Regions from separate parts of the Lelliottia nimipressuralis genome, predicted to be linked through region 2. Evidence: predicted binding sites of a transcription regulator. Region 2 holds the regulator's gene; each other region holds the start of a gene.
What was found. Region 2 encodes CRP, which controls carbon source genes, mostly activating them, when cyclic AMP is high. Its sites were predicted from a motif close to ATGTGANNNNNNTCACAT; they were not measured.
Positions count from the first base shown of each region.

Region 1: cdd (cytidine deaminase) is a predicted target of CRP. The motif match lies at 1,656-1,673, and genes of this name have one in related genera.
Region 3: ACB496_RS02445 (glycine dehydrogenase) is a predicted target of CRP. The motif match lies at 1,265-1,282, and genes of this name have one in related genera.

Region 1 is NZ_CP167172.1:3,003,606-3,006,881, reverse strand. Features, by position in the region: gene sanA (outer membrane permeability protein SanA) at 1-584, opposite strand, end outside; gene cdd (cytidine deaminase) at 714-1,598, opposite strand; gene ACB496_RS14395 (CidB/LrgB family autolysis modulator) at 1,727-2,422, opposite strand; gene ACB496_RS14390 (CidA/LrgA family protein) at 2,419-2,817, opposite strand; gene ACB496_RS14385 (hypothetical protein) at 3,035-3,276, shown strand, end outside.
Region 2 is NZ_CP167172.1:4,251,165-4,254,440, reverse strand. Features, by position in the region: gene ACB496_RS20495 (YccS/YhfK family putative transporter) at 1-1,097, opposite strand, end outside; gene crp (cAMP-activated global transcriptional regulator CRP) at 1,156-1,788, opposite strand; gene ACB496_RS20485 (OsmC family protein) at 2,095-2,499, shown strand; gene ACB496_RS20480 (phosphoribulokinase) at 2,583-3,276, opposite strand, start outside.
Region 3 is NZ_CP167172.1:508,777-512,052, forward strand. Features, by position in the region: gene pmbA (metalloprotease PmbA) at 1-257, shown strand, start outside; gene cybC (cytochrome b562) at 359-745, shown strand; gene ACB496_RS02440 (Hok/Gef family protein) at 815-970, opposite strand; gene ACB496_RS02445 (glycine dehydrogenase) at 1,383-1,721, shown strand; gene ACB496_RS02450 (SFCGS family glycine-rich protein) at 1,733-2,095, shown strand; gene ACB496_RS02455 (DUF4312 family protein) at 2,098-2,397, shown strand; gene ACB496_RS02460 (DUF4311 domain-containing protein) at 2,420-3,196, shown strand; gene ACB496_RS02465 (DUF4310 family protein) at 3,210-3,276, shown strand, end outside.

The DNA of each region.
Region 1 (3,276 bases), 1.2 Mb from region 2:
AGATAGAGATCCGCCAGCGCGCCAAAGCGTGCGCCAAACTCACGCACACGAACGCTCCACATATCTTTCGGAGAAGGGACCGCGTAGCACTGCGCCTGAATCCCCATATGCAGGGCAATAAACAGCGCGCGCTCGCAATGGAAGCGCTGGGTGATGATAATAAAATCGTTAGTATCAAAGACTTTACGCGTACGCACAATGGAGTCCAGGGTGCGGAATCCGGCATAGTCGAGAACGATATCCGCCGGATCGACGCCAGCAGCAATCAAATCTTTGCGCATGGTCATCGGTTCGTTATAGCTTTGCTGGGCGTTATCGCCGCTCAGCAGCAGGTAATTGACCTTGCCGCTGTTGTAGGCGTTCAGCGCCCCCTGAATGCGGTAGCGGTAGTACTGATTAATCACGCCGGTGCGATAATACTTGGCCGTCCCCAGCACCACACCCACCTGGCGATAAGGCAAATCCTGCAGATCGTCAAAGATATAGGGGGCGGTTTTCCAGCTCATCCAGCGGTCGAGGCCGAGCACAGTCAACAGCAGAATGCCGACCAGGACACACAGGCTGTAAAACACGCGCTTTAACATGAAGATGGCTCGTTCCGTGGAGGGAAATTTCACTCAGGCTACTTTACCCGCCTGGTAATCGCAAGAAACAGCGGTTTGATTGGGGGGAATTTCATCAGCAGGGCGGGCATTTCTGCCCGCACAGGTCTATTACGCCAGCAGCGTACGGTCGATACTGGTACAGCCGAGCGCCTTGAGGGTGGCGGCGGTGGCGTCCCACTGGATCAGTGGCGCATCGGCCTTTTCTGCCAGAATCGCACGCTGAATATCCGGGTAGTCGTACCCGTTGAGGCTCAGCAGGTTCAGGGCGCCTTGCAGCGGTGGCAGCGTCGGGTTGAATGCCGCGTTTTCGGCATAGCTGCCGCTGAAGATTTTGCCATCACGCAGCTCCAGCGCCACGCCGCTTGGCGACTTGCTGTACGGCGTATGACTTTTGTTTGCCGCCGCAATGGCCGCTTGCGCCAGGTCATCGCCCGCTAACGCATAGCCATGATCCTGGTCGTCCATCAGCAGAGTTTTGATATCCAGGTCTTTCGGGCCAAAGGCGTCCGGCAGGTAATCGCCCAGCGTATGCGGCTCACGGCCTGGCAGGTTGATGCGCAGTTGTAGACCGCTGTTCAGTTCATTCATAAACTGACGGCAGTGACCGCAAGGGGTGTAGTTCACGGTGATGGCCTGCAGCGCTTTTTCCCCACGCAGCCAGGCATGGCTGATGGCGCTCTGTTCTGCATGGACGGTCTGTTGCATGGTCGCACCAAGGAACTCCATGTTCCCGCCGAAATACCAGGTCCCGCTCACGCCGCGCGCAATCGCGCCAACGTTAAAGTGGGAGAGATCGGCTCTGGCGCAGGCAGCAGCCAGCGGCAGTAGTGCGAAAGCCAGCGCGTCTTCGTCCAGTCCCGTAGCCTGTTTAAGCGTCGTGACCTGCTCCGCAGTCAGCAGGGCGGGGAAGTGCGTATCCGCCAGAACCGGAGCCAGGGCTGATTGCAAATTCTCTGCGAGCTGGGCAAAAGCAGTTTGAAAACGTGGGTGCATGGCAATGCCTCATAAAGGTTAATGGATCGGTAGTGTACGGAGCCAATAGCGCTTTATATGTGATCTAGTTCTCATTATGTATGCAACTTATGAAAACAAAATGAAATTTGCGCGACGCATCGCAAATTTTAGCCCACTACCGCCAGAATAATTGGGAACAGGAACGGAGCGATCAATGAGGTCATGATCCCGCAAATCACCAGCGCCAGCGAACTGAACGCGCCTTCCTGATAGTCCAGCTCCGCACAGCGAGCAGTGCCGAGGGCGTGGGAGGCCGTACCCATCGCCAGCCCGCGGGCGGCTTTGGTACGGATACGCATGACATTGAGCAACGTGTGACCAAACACCGCACCCAGGATCCCGACAAAAATCACGCACATGGCGCTAATGGCCGGGATACCACCGATGCTGCCGCCCACGGCCATCGCAATCGGCGTGGTCACGGATTTCGGCAGAATAGAGGCGGCGATTTGCGGCGACGCCCCCATCAGCAGCGCCACTGACGTTCCCGTTACCATGGCGACGACGCTACCAATCAGACAGATGGTGATGATCGATTTCCAACGCGCGCGGATCTGATGCAGCTGCTCGTAAAGCGGAAATGCCAGCGCCACGACGGCAGGCTGGAGCAGATCGTTTAAAATTTTGCTGCCCGCAAAATAGCGTTCGTAAGGAATGCCGGTGAGCAGCAGGAACGGAATAATCACCACCATCGCCACCAGCAGCGGGTTGAGAAGCGGCATCTTGAAACGCGCGGCAAGTTTACGTGCGGCGAAAAACACCACCAGTGTCAATGGCAGCGACCACCAGATATTGGCCATCATTTTTGACTTCCTTTCTGCCCAACGACTTTGCGTTCGCCATGAACCAGATGCGAACTCCAGCTCACGACCAGGAACACGACCAGCGTACTCACTGCGCAGGAGACCAGAATCGGGCCGTATTGCGCTTTAAGCAGATCGTAATATTGCATCACGCCCACGCCTATCGGCACAAACAGCAGCGCCATATAGCGGATCAGCACAAAGCAGCCAGGGTTGACCCACTTCGCGGGCAGAATTTGCAGCGCCAGCAGCAGAAAAAGAATCAGCATGCCGATAATGCTGCCGGGAATGGTGATCGGTAGCAGGGAAGAAATGAAAATCCCGGCATACAGGCAGGCATAGATCAGAATAAAAGCACGCAGATACTGCCAGAGGGTATTCAGAGTTTTGATCATGGTGAAAGTCCTTGATGGAACGCATTCATCATACAATTAAACATAGAAACGTGCTATGGATCACATCATGATTTTTGAGCATACCAGACATTCCTTTTTGGAACGTTAGGCATTTCCCCAGCATTCATAGCAAAAGCCATACAAAACAGTGTAGTTGCGGTGACTATTTTTGAAGCAGTGATATGATAAAAGCCATTCCCGCGATCAGGAGATTCTAATGTCAGAATTCATTTTTTTCCGGAAAGGGACACAGATTTTCGCCGTGGAGAAGGGCAATGCGGAGGGCTCGTCGCACCTGGAAGCGCAGGGCTATGAGCAGGAGTTTGAAGAGATCACGGCGCCCGATGCCCAAAGTGCGCTGGCGCGTTACAACGATATCAAAAAAGAAGATGAGCTGAACGTCTACGCCTTCGCGCTGGGCCCGACGTTCACGCTGCTCATCGTGGTCGTTCTGACGGC
Region 2 (3,276 bases):
TTGCGCAGGGCGGAAGATTTCAGTGATAAATAGCTTTTCAGTGCCGGTAGCAGCGGCAGACGCTTTTGTTTATCGGCCATCAGGTCGCGCGGGTAGAGCGGGCGCTGAGTGCGCAACACGCGTGCGATGCGGCTAAAGTGCCACGCGCAAAACTGCCCAACCGGATTATCCGGATGCTGACGGGCAATTTTCTCCAGCGCGCCCAGCTGTTTATCCATTGTAAAACGCGTGGGATAACGGTGGTAAAGAATATCGTCAGCCAGCACCCGCAGGCGGGCCGCGACCGTCTGGGCATTCCAGCGGATCACCGCTTCGGCGTGGCTGCGCTCCACCAGTTTTTGCACCTCCTGCGGGTGATGCAGACTGACCGAAATATGCTCCTGTAGATCAAGCCCCACCTGGAAGACGCGCAGCAGTCGCTTGTATTCATGGTTTTTATTGGCCGCCAGCATATGCAGCTGCTGATAGCACTGGCTGATTAAGTCGACCACTTTTTGCTGGCGCGTAAGCAGCGGGGGCAATGATTTTTCCGGGTCTGTGTGTTGCGTCAGCAGGGTGTATTTGGCTTCGCAATAGTCCGCGAGCTGGACGTAGAGCAGGCTCAGGGATTCGCGCAGGGGCTGCTCCCGCCACATCCAGAACCAGAACCAGTTAAACAGCCCGTACCACAGGGTACCGAACGTATAGATCAGCAGCGGCTCCCAGACGGGCATATTTCCGGCGAGGCTCAGTGTGAAAATAGCGGCTATCAGTGAGGCGGGCAGTAGGCGAGCGTGCAGCGAACTGATCTCCGCCGTGACGCCCAGCGTCATAGCCAGCACGGTCAGGATTAACGGCAGCGGGATATCACGGGCCAGCAGCAGCTGCACGGCCAGGCTACATCCGGCGAACAGGCAGCCGCCGATAATCAGGCGTTTGAAAAAGCGTTTATGCGGTGTATCGAGACCGGCAATGTTGCAGCAGGCAGGAACGAGAGAGAACAACAGCCCATGTTGCAGATGGCCCAGGATTAAACCGACAGCCACGGGAAGACATAACACCAGAGTTTGACGTAGTGCGTAGTTAACTTCGGGGTGATAAATCAGCCTGCGCCACATGATCGTCAGAGACAAAAACGGCGTGACACCTCGCGATGGCACGCCGTTCGTTCCGGAATTAACGCGTTCCGTAGACCACGATAGTTTTACCGTGAGCGGAGATCAGGTTTTGATCTTCCAGCATTTTCAGGATACGGCCAACGGTTTCACGAGAACAGCCGACGATCTGACCAATCTCCTGACGGGTAATTTTAATTTGCATACCGTCCGGGTGGGTCATGGCGTCAGGTTGTTTCGCCAGGTTCAGCAGGGTCTGCGCGATGCGGCCTGTTACGTCCAGGAAGGCGAGGTTACCCACTTTCTCGGAAGTGACCTGCAGGCGGCGAGCCATCTGCGAAGAAAGACGCATCAGGATGTCCGGGTTCACCTGGATCAGCTGGCGGAATTTCTTATAGGAGATCTCTGCAACTTCACACGCGGTTTTCGCACGCACCCAGGCGCTACGTTCCTGGCCTTCTTCAAACAGGCCCAGTTCACCGATGAAATCGCCCTGGTTCAGATAAGAAAGGATCATCTCTTTCCCTTCTTCATCTTTGATCAGCACTGCCACCGAGCCTTTGACGATGTAATACAACGTTTCCGCTTTTTCACCCTGGTGAATCAGCGTGCTCTTCGATGGGTACTTATGAATGTGGCAATGAGACAAGAACCATTCGAGAGTCGGGTCTGTTTGCGGTTTGCCAAGCACCATGCGCTGTTATCCTCTGTTATAAGCTGTCTCAGAGTCAAAATCGCATCCTGACTCTGGGGTTGCAATCGAATTCTTACCCGTACCTGGGAAGTGGCTGTCGCACTGTTCGCAGCCAGTAAAGTTTGATGTCCTCTGCATACATGTGTAACGTCAATGTATTACTGTAGCATCGAGACTGTTTTAGCATAGCTTTAGCCGCGTGTCTCCTGGTGTCTCGCTTCAGCATGATGCAGGTCGCCTTCCGTTGCGAGAATTGTAACGCACGCGTAATCTGTTCGGAAAAATGCAACTTTGGAGTTAATGAAAATGCAAGCGCGTGTGAAATGGGTTGAAGGTTTAACGTTCCTTGGCGAATCCGCTTCAGGACACCAGATTTTGATGGACGGCAACTCCGGAGATAAAGCGCCAAGCCCGATGGAAGTGGTACTGATGGCGGCGGGCGGATGCAGCGCGATTGACGTGGTTTCGATTCTGCAGAAAGGTCGTCATGACGTGACGGACTGCGAAGTGAAGCTGACCTCAGAGCGTCGCGAAGAGGCGCCACGTCTGTTTACGCACATCAACTTGCATTTTATCGTCACCGGTAAAGAGCTGAAGGATGCGGCGGTTTCCCGTGCGGTGGATCTGTCTGCGGAGAAGTACTGCTCCGTGGCGCTGATGCTGGAAAAAGCGGTGAACATTACGCATTCCTACGAAGTGATCGACGCTTAACACTACGCCCGGTAGCGCTACGCTTGCCGGGCCTGTCACCGCATGATTCAGCCGGATAGCGAAGCGCTCCCCGGCGACTGAACTCAGGCGATCTTCTTGCCTTCCATCAGCCGTTGCACCAGCGGCATCATGATCAGCTCCATCGCCAGCCCCATCTTCCCGCCCGGGACCACTAATGTATTGATATGGGAAATGAATGAGCCCTGCAGCATCGCCAGCAGCCAGGGGTAATCAATGTCTTCCAGATTGCGGAAGTGAATCACCACAAAACTCTCGTCCAGCGACGGAATTGTTTTCGCCGCAAACGGGTTAGAGGTGTCCACCGTCGGGACGCGCTGGAAGTTGATGTGGGTCCGCGAGAACTGCGGCGTCAGGAAGTTGATGTAATCTTCCATCGAGCGCACGACCGAATCCATCACCGCTTCACGCGAATGGCCGCGCTCGCTCATGTCACGGGTCAGCTTCTGAATCCACTCCAGATTGACAATCGGCACCACGCCGACCAGCAGATCCACGTGGCGTGCCACATCGTGCTGTGGAGTCACCACGCCGCCGTGCAAGCCTTCATAAAACAACACGTCCGTTGGCTCCGGCAGGGGCTGCCACGGGGTGAATGTGCCAGGAACCTGATTCCATGGCACCGCTTCATCGTAGGTGTGCAGATATTTACGCGACTGACCTTTGCCCGTGTGGCCGTAGTCCTGAAAAGTTTGTTCCAGCAGGCCAAAGTCGTTGGCGTCTGGCCCGAAATAGCTGATGTGTTTACCTAAATCCCGG
Region 3 (3,276 bases), 970 kb from region 2:
AGATGGGCACCGGTCTGGTGGTCACCGAGCTGATGGGCCAGGGTGTGAGCGGTATTACCGGGGACTACTCGCGCGGTGCGGCGGGGTTCTGGGTTGAAAACGGTGAAATTCAGTATCCGGTGAGTGAAATTACCATCGCCGGCAACTTAAAAGATATGTGGCGCAATATTGTTACGGTCGGTAACGATATTGAAACGCGCAGCAATATACAGTGTGGTTCAGTGCTGTTGCCGGAGATGAAAATCGCCGGTCAGTAATACCCGTCCTGTTTCGGGCAGCAGGTGCGTTGAGTGCGCGCGTGCCTGCACCTTGAATGCGGCAGGTATGACTTTTTTCATAATAAAAAAGGATGTGAGCAATGTATAAGAGCCTGTTAGCCGTCGTCGTCGCTTCAACGCTGGTCATGAGTTCGGCTGCCTTCTCCGCCGATCTTGAAGACAATATGGATACCCTCAGCACCAATCTGAAAGTGGTGCAAAAAACGGATAATGCGACGGAAATGAAAGACGCATTAACCAAAATGCGCGCCGCCGCGCTCGATGCGCAAAAAGCGACGCCGCCGAAGCTGGAAAACGCAGCTCCCGACAGCGCCGAGATGAAAGATTTCCGCCACGGTTTTGACGTGCTGGTCGGCCAGATCGACAGTGCGCTGAAGCTGGCCAATGAAGGTAAAGTCAAAGAGGCACAGGCCGCGGCTGACGGCTTTGTCACCACCCGCAATGAGTACCACAAAAAGTATCGTTAATTGGGTGCCTGAGCGGTACGCCCATCCTCGTGAAGCGGAGGCATAATCCCTGCCTCCGCATTTAGCTCCTTACTTCCAGGAGCGGCAGTCCATCCGCGCAACTAACTCTAGCGAACCCTGACGAAAGCGGATTTCGCAAAGCGTTTTGCGGTTTATCAGAGATAAGATGATTATTGTCAAAGCAACAATCATCAGAGCCCTGATAATCGGTTTCTGCTGCTTCATGGATGCCTCCTTGGCAGCGGGTAAGGCATTACTTCACGTGGTAAGACGTGTTGTTCCAGCCCCGACCCTGATTTAAATTCAGATAGGGGCTTTCCACTTTCCGTCCCATGCATGAGACGGTCAGTCTCAAGCACCCACGCGCACTTTACCGAATCCCCATAAGAAAACCTTATCCAGTTCACATTTCTACGAGCCTGCTCGTAAACTTTTTCGTTCTCTTTCCTGCCGTTTGACCACCGAATAGCGTGACATTCATCACGCAAATCCAGCTGATAATTCATATTCGCCGCAATTATGTGGCACAGATCACTGGTGCCGCTCTCCTTTCCACTTCGAAGTGGAAAACAACTCGCTACAAACAAATAACCGCCAGCGTTAGTTTTATTCCAGAGCCATTAACGGGGTAAGACGAGTGATTAACGGAGCGGTAATGAACGACGTTGGGGAACAGGCAGCGCAGACGGCACAGCTCGCCGACACCATGCTGGAGCAGGTATTCACTCTGCTTCGCCATCACAACATCATTCCCAATGACGTCCAGGTTCAGATGCTGACGTCCCACGTTCGCGCAATGGCGCACCGGTCCGTGACCGGCGAACCGCTGCCGGACGTAGAAGCTGACCTGTTTGACGAAATTTCTGCAGATTCAATGCGGCTTGCCCGCGAAGTGGTCGCGCAGTTTGGCAACCTTCCTGATGAAGAAGCCTGGCTGCTCTCCGTTCACTTCGAAGTCGCGAAAGACAACCTTTAAGGAGCACTACCATGGAACAAATTACTGTTGTGATTGGCGATCGTCTGGGCAAAGGCCAGAAAGTGGCTATCGGCGTTGAAAAAGCAGGCGGACGTGCGGTTGTCGTGCCAGGCGTGGCGGCAGACATGAAACTGGGCGACGTTATGAAAGCGGAAAACGCCACTTTCGGCATCTCTTTCTGCGGCAGCGGCGGCGCGGGTGCAATCACCGCACAGACCAAATATGGCTACAAAGCGAAATACGGCATGCGTTCAGTGGAAGAGGGCGTCACTGCCATTAACGAAGGCTGCAACGTGCTGGGCTTCGGCTTTATGGATAAAGAAGAGCTGGGCGAGCGTCTGGTTCAGGCGTGGCAGAAGAAGCACGGCGCCTGAACATGAAAGAGCAATTCACCACCACGGTGAGAGTGAAAGGCAAAGGCGAGATGAAATCCCGCGCCTTTGCCGACGCACTAAACCACGTTCAGGCCGCGGTGATGAAAGCATCGCCGCATATCTTACTGCGTATTGAGCCACAGGATGTGCAGGTTGTTCAGGCGCAAGAAGCGGTGCGTAAGGAAGCTTTTCTGTACTTCTTTTTGCGCCGGGAAAGACGCACCTACAGCGTGGAGCTGGATGTGACCGTCAACGTGACCGCCATCAATCTCGACAAGGTGGACTTTGTCACGCAACGCTGATTCTTACTAATAGGGCAGACTAATGTTCCTGATAATTTTAATAAAATCGCTCATCATCGGCGGCCTGGTTGGCGTCGGCGTGGGCGCCGGGGCTGCACGCATGTTTCATGCGCCTACCACACAGGGTATGGGCGCGTTTCGTACGTTGGGGGAACTGAACTCCTGTGAAGGGGACCCTGCGTCTCACTTCTCCTTTGGTCTGGGGTTCTTCTTTAACGCCTGGGCATCGTCAGTGGCTGCGGGGGCATTCACTCAAGACGTTGACCATCGCATCATCCCGAACTGGGGTGCGGCGGCGCTGATGCTGAAAAACCGCAACGTGGGCGAAACACTGCACGACCCACGCAAAATGGCGATTGCCTGCGGCATCATCGGCATGTTCGTGGTCACCTTCCTTAACCTCACCGCCTCGTCCGTTCCGGCTGCCCTGCAGGTCACCGCCGTGAAGGTGCTGGTTCCGGCAGCGAACCTGCTGGTGAACACCGTGATGCCTGTGATTTTCTGGCTGGCGGCTATCGATGCGGGCAAAAAATCGGGCTTCTGGGCGACCGTGTTTGGCGGCGCAGCGCAGCTGATTATGGGGAACGCCGTACCGGGTCTGGTGCTGGGCATTCTGATCGGTAAGGGCGTTGAAGAGAGCGGCTGGAACCACGTCACCAAAGTGATGATGGTCGCCATCGTGCTGCTGTTCGTTCTGAGCGGCTTCTTCCGCGGCTTCGACATGAAGATGATCGAATCCTTCCATCTGACCGTGCCGAACTGGCTCGAACTAATCCACAGCTCGCTCAGCGGCAAATAACAGGAGCCTCGACATGGAACAGAATAAAGGTTTTTGGTATGCCGACTGGTCGTTCCCGATCTTCGTTGGCCTGCTCTCTT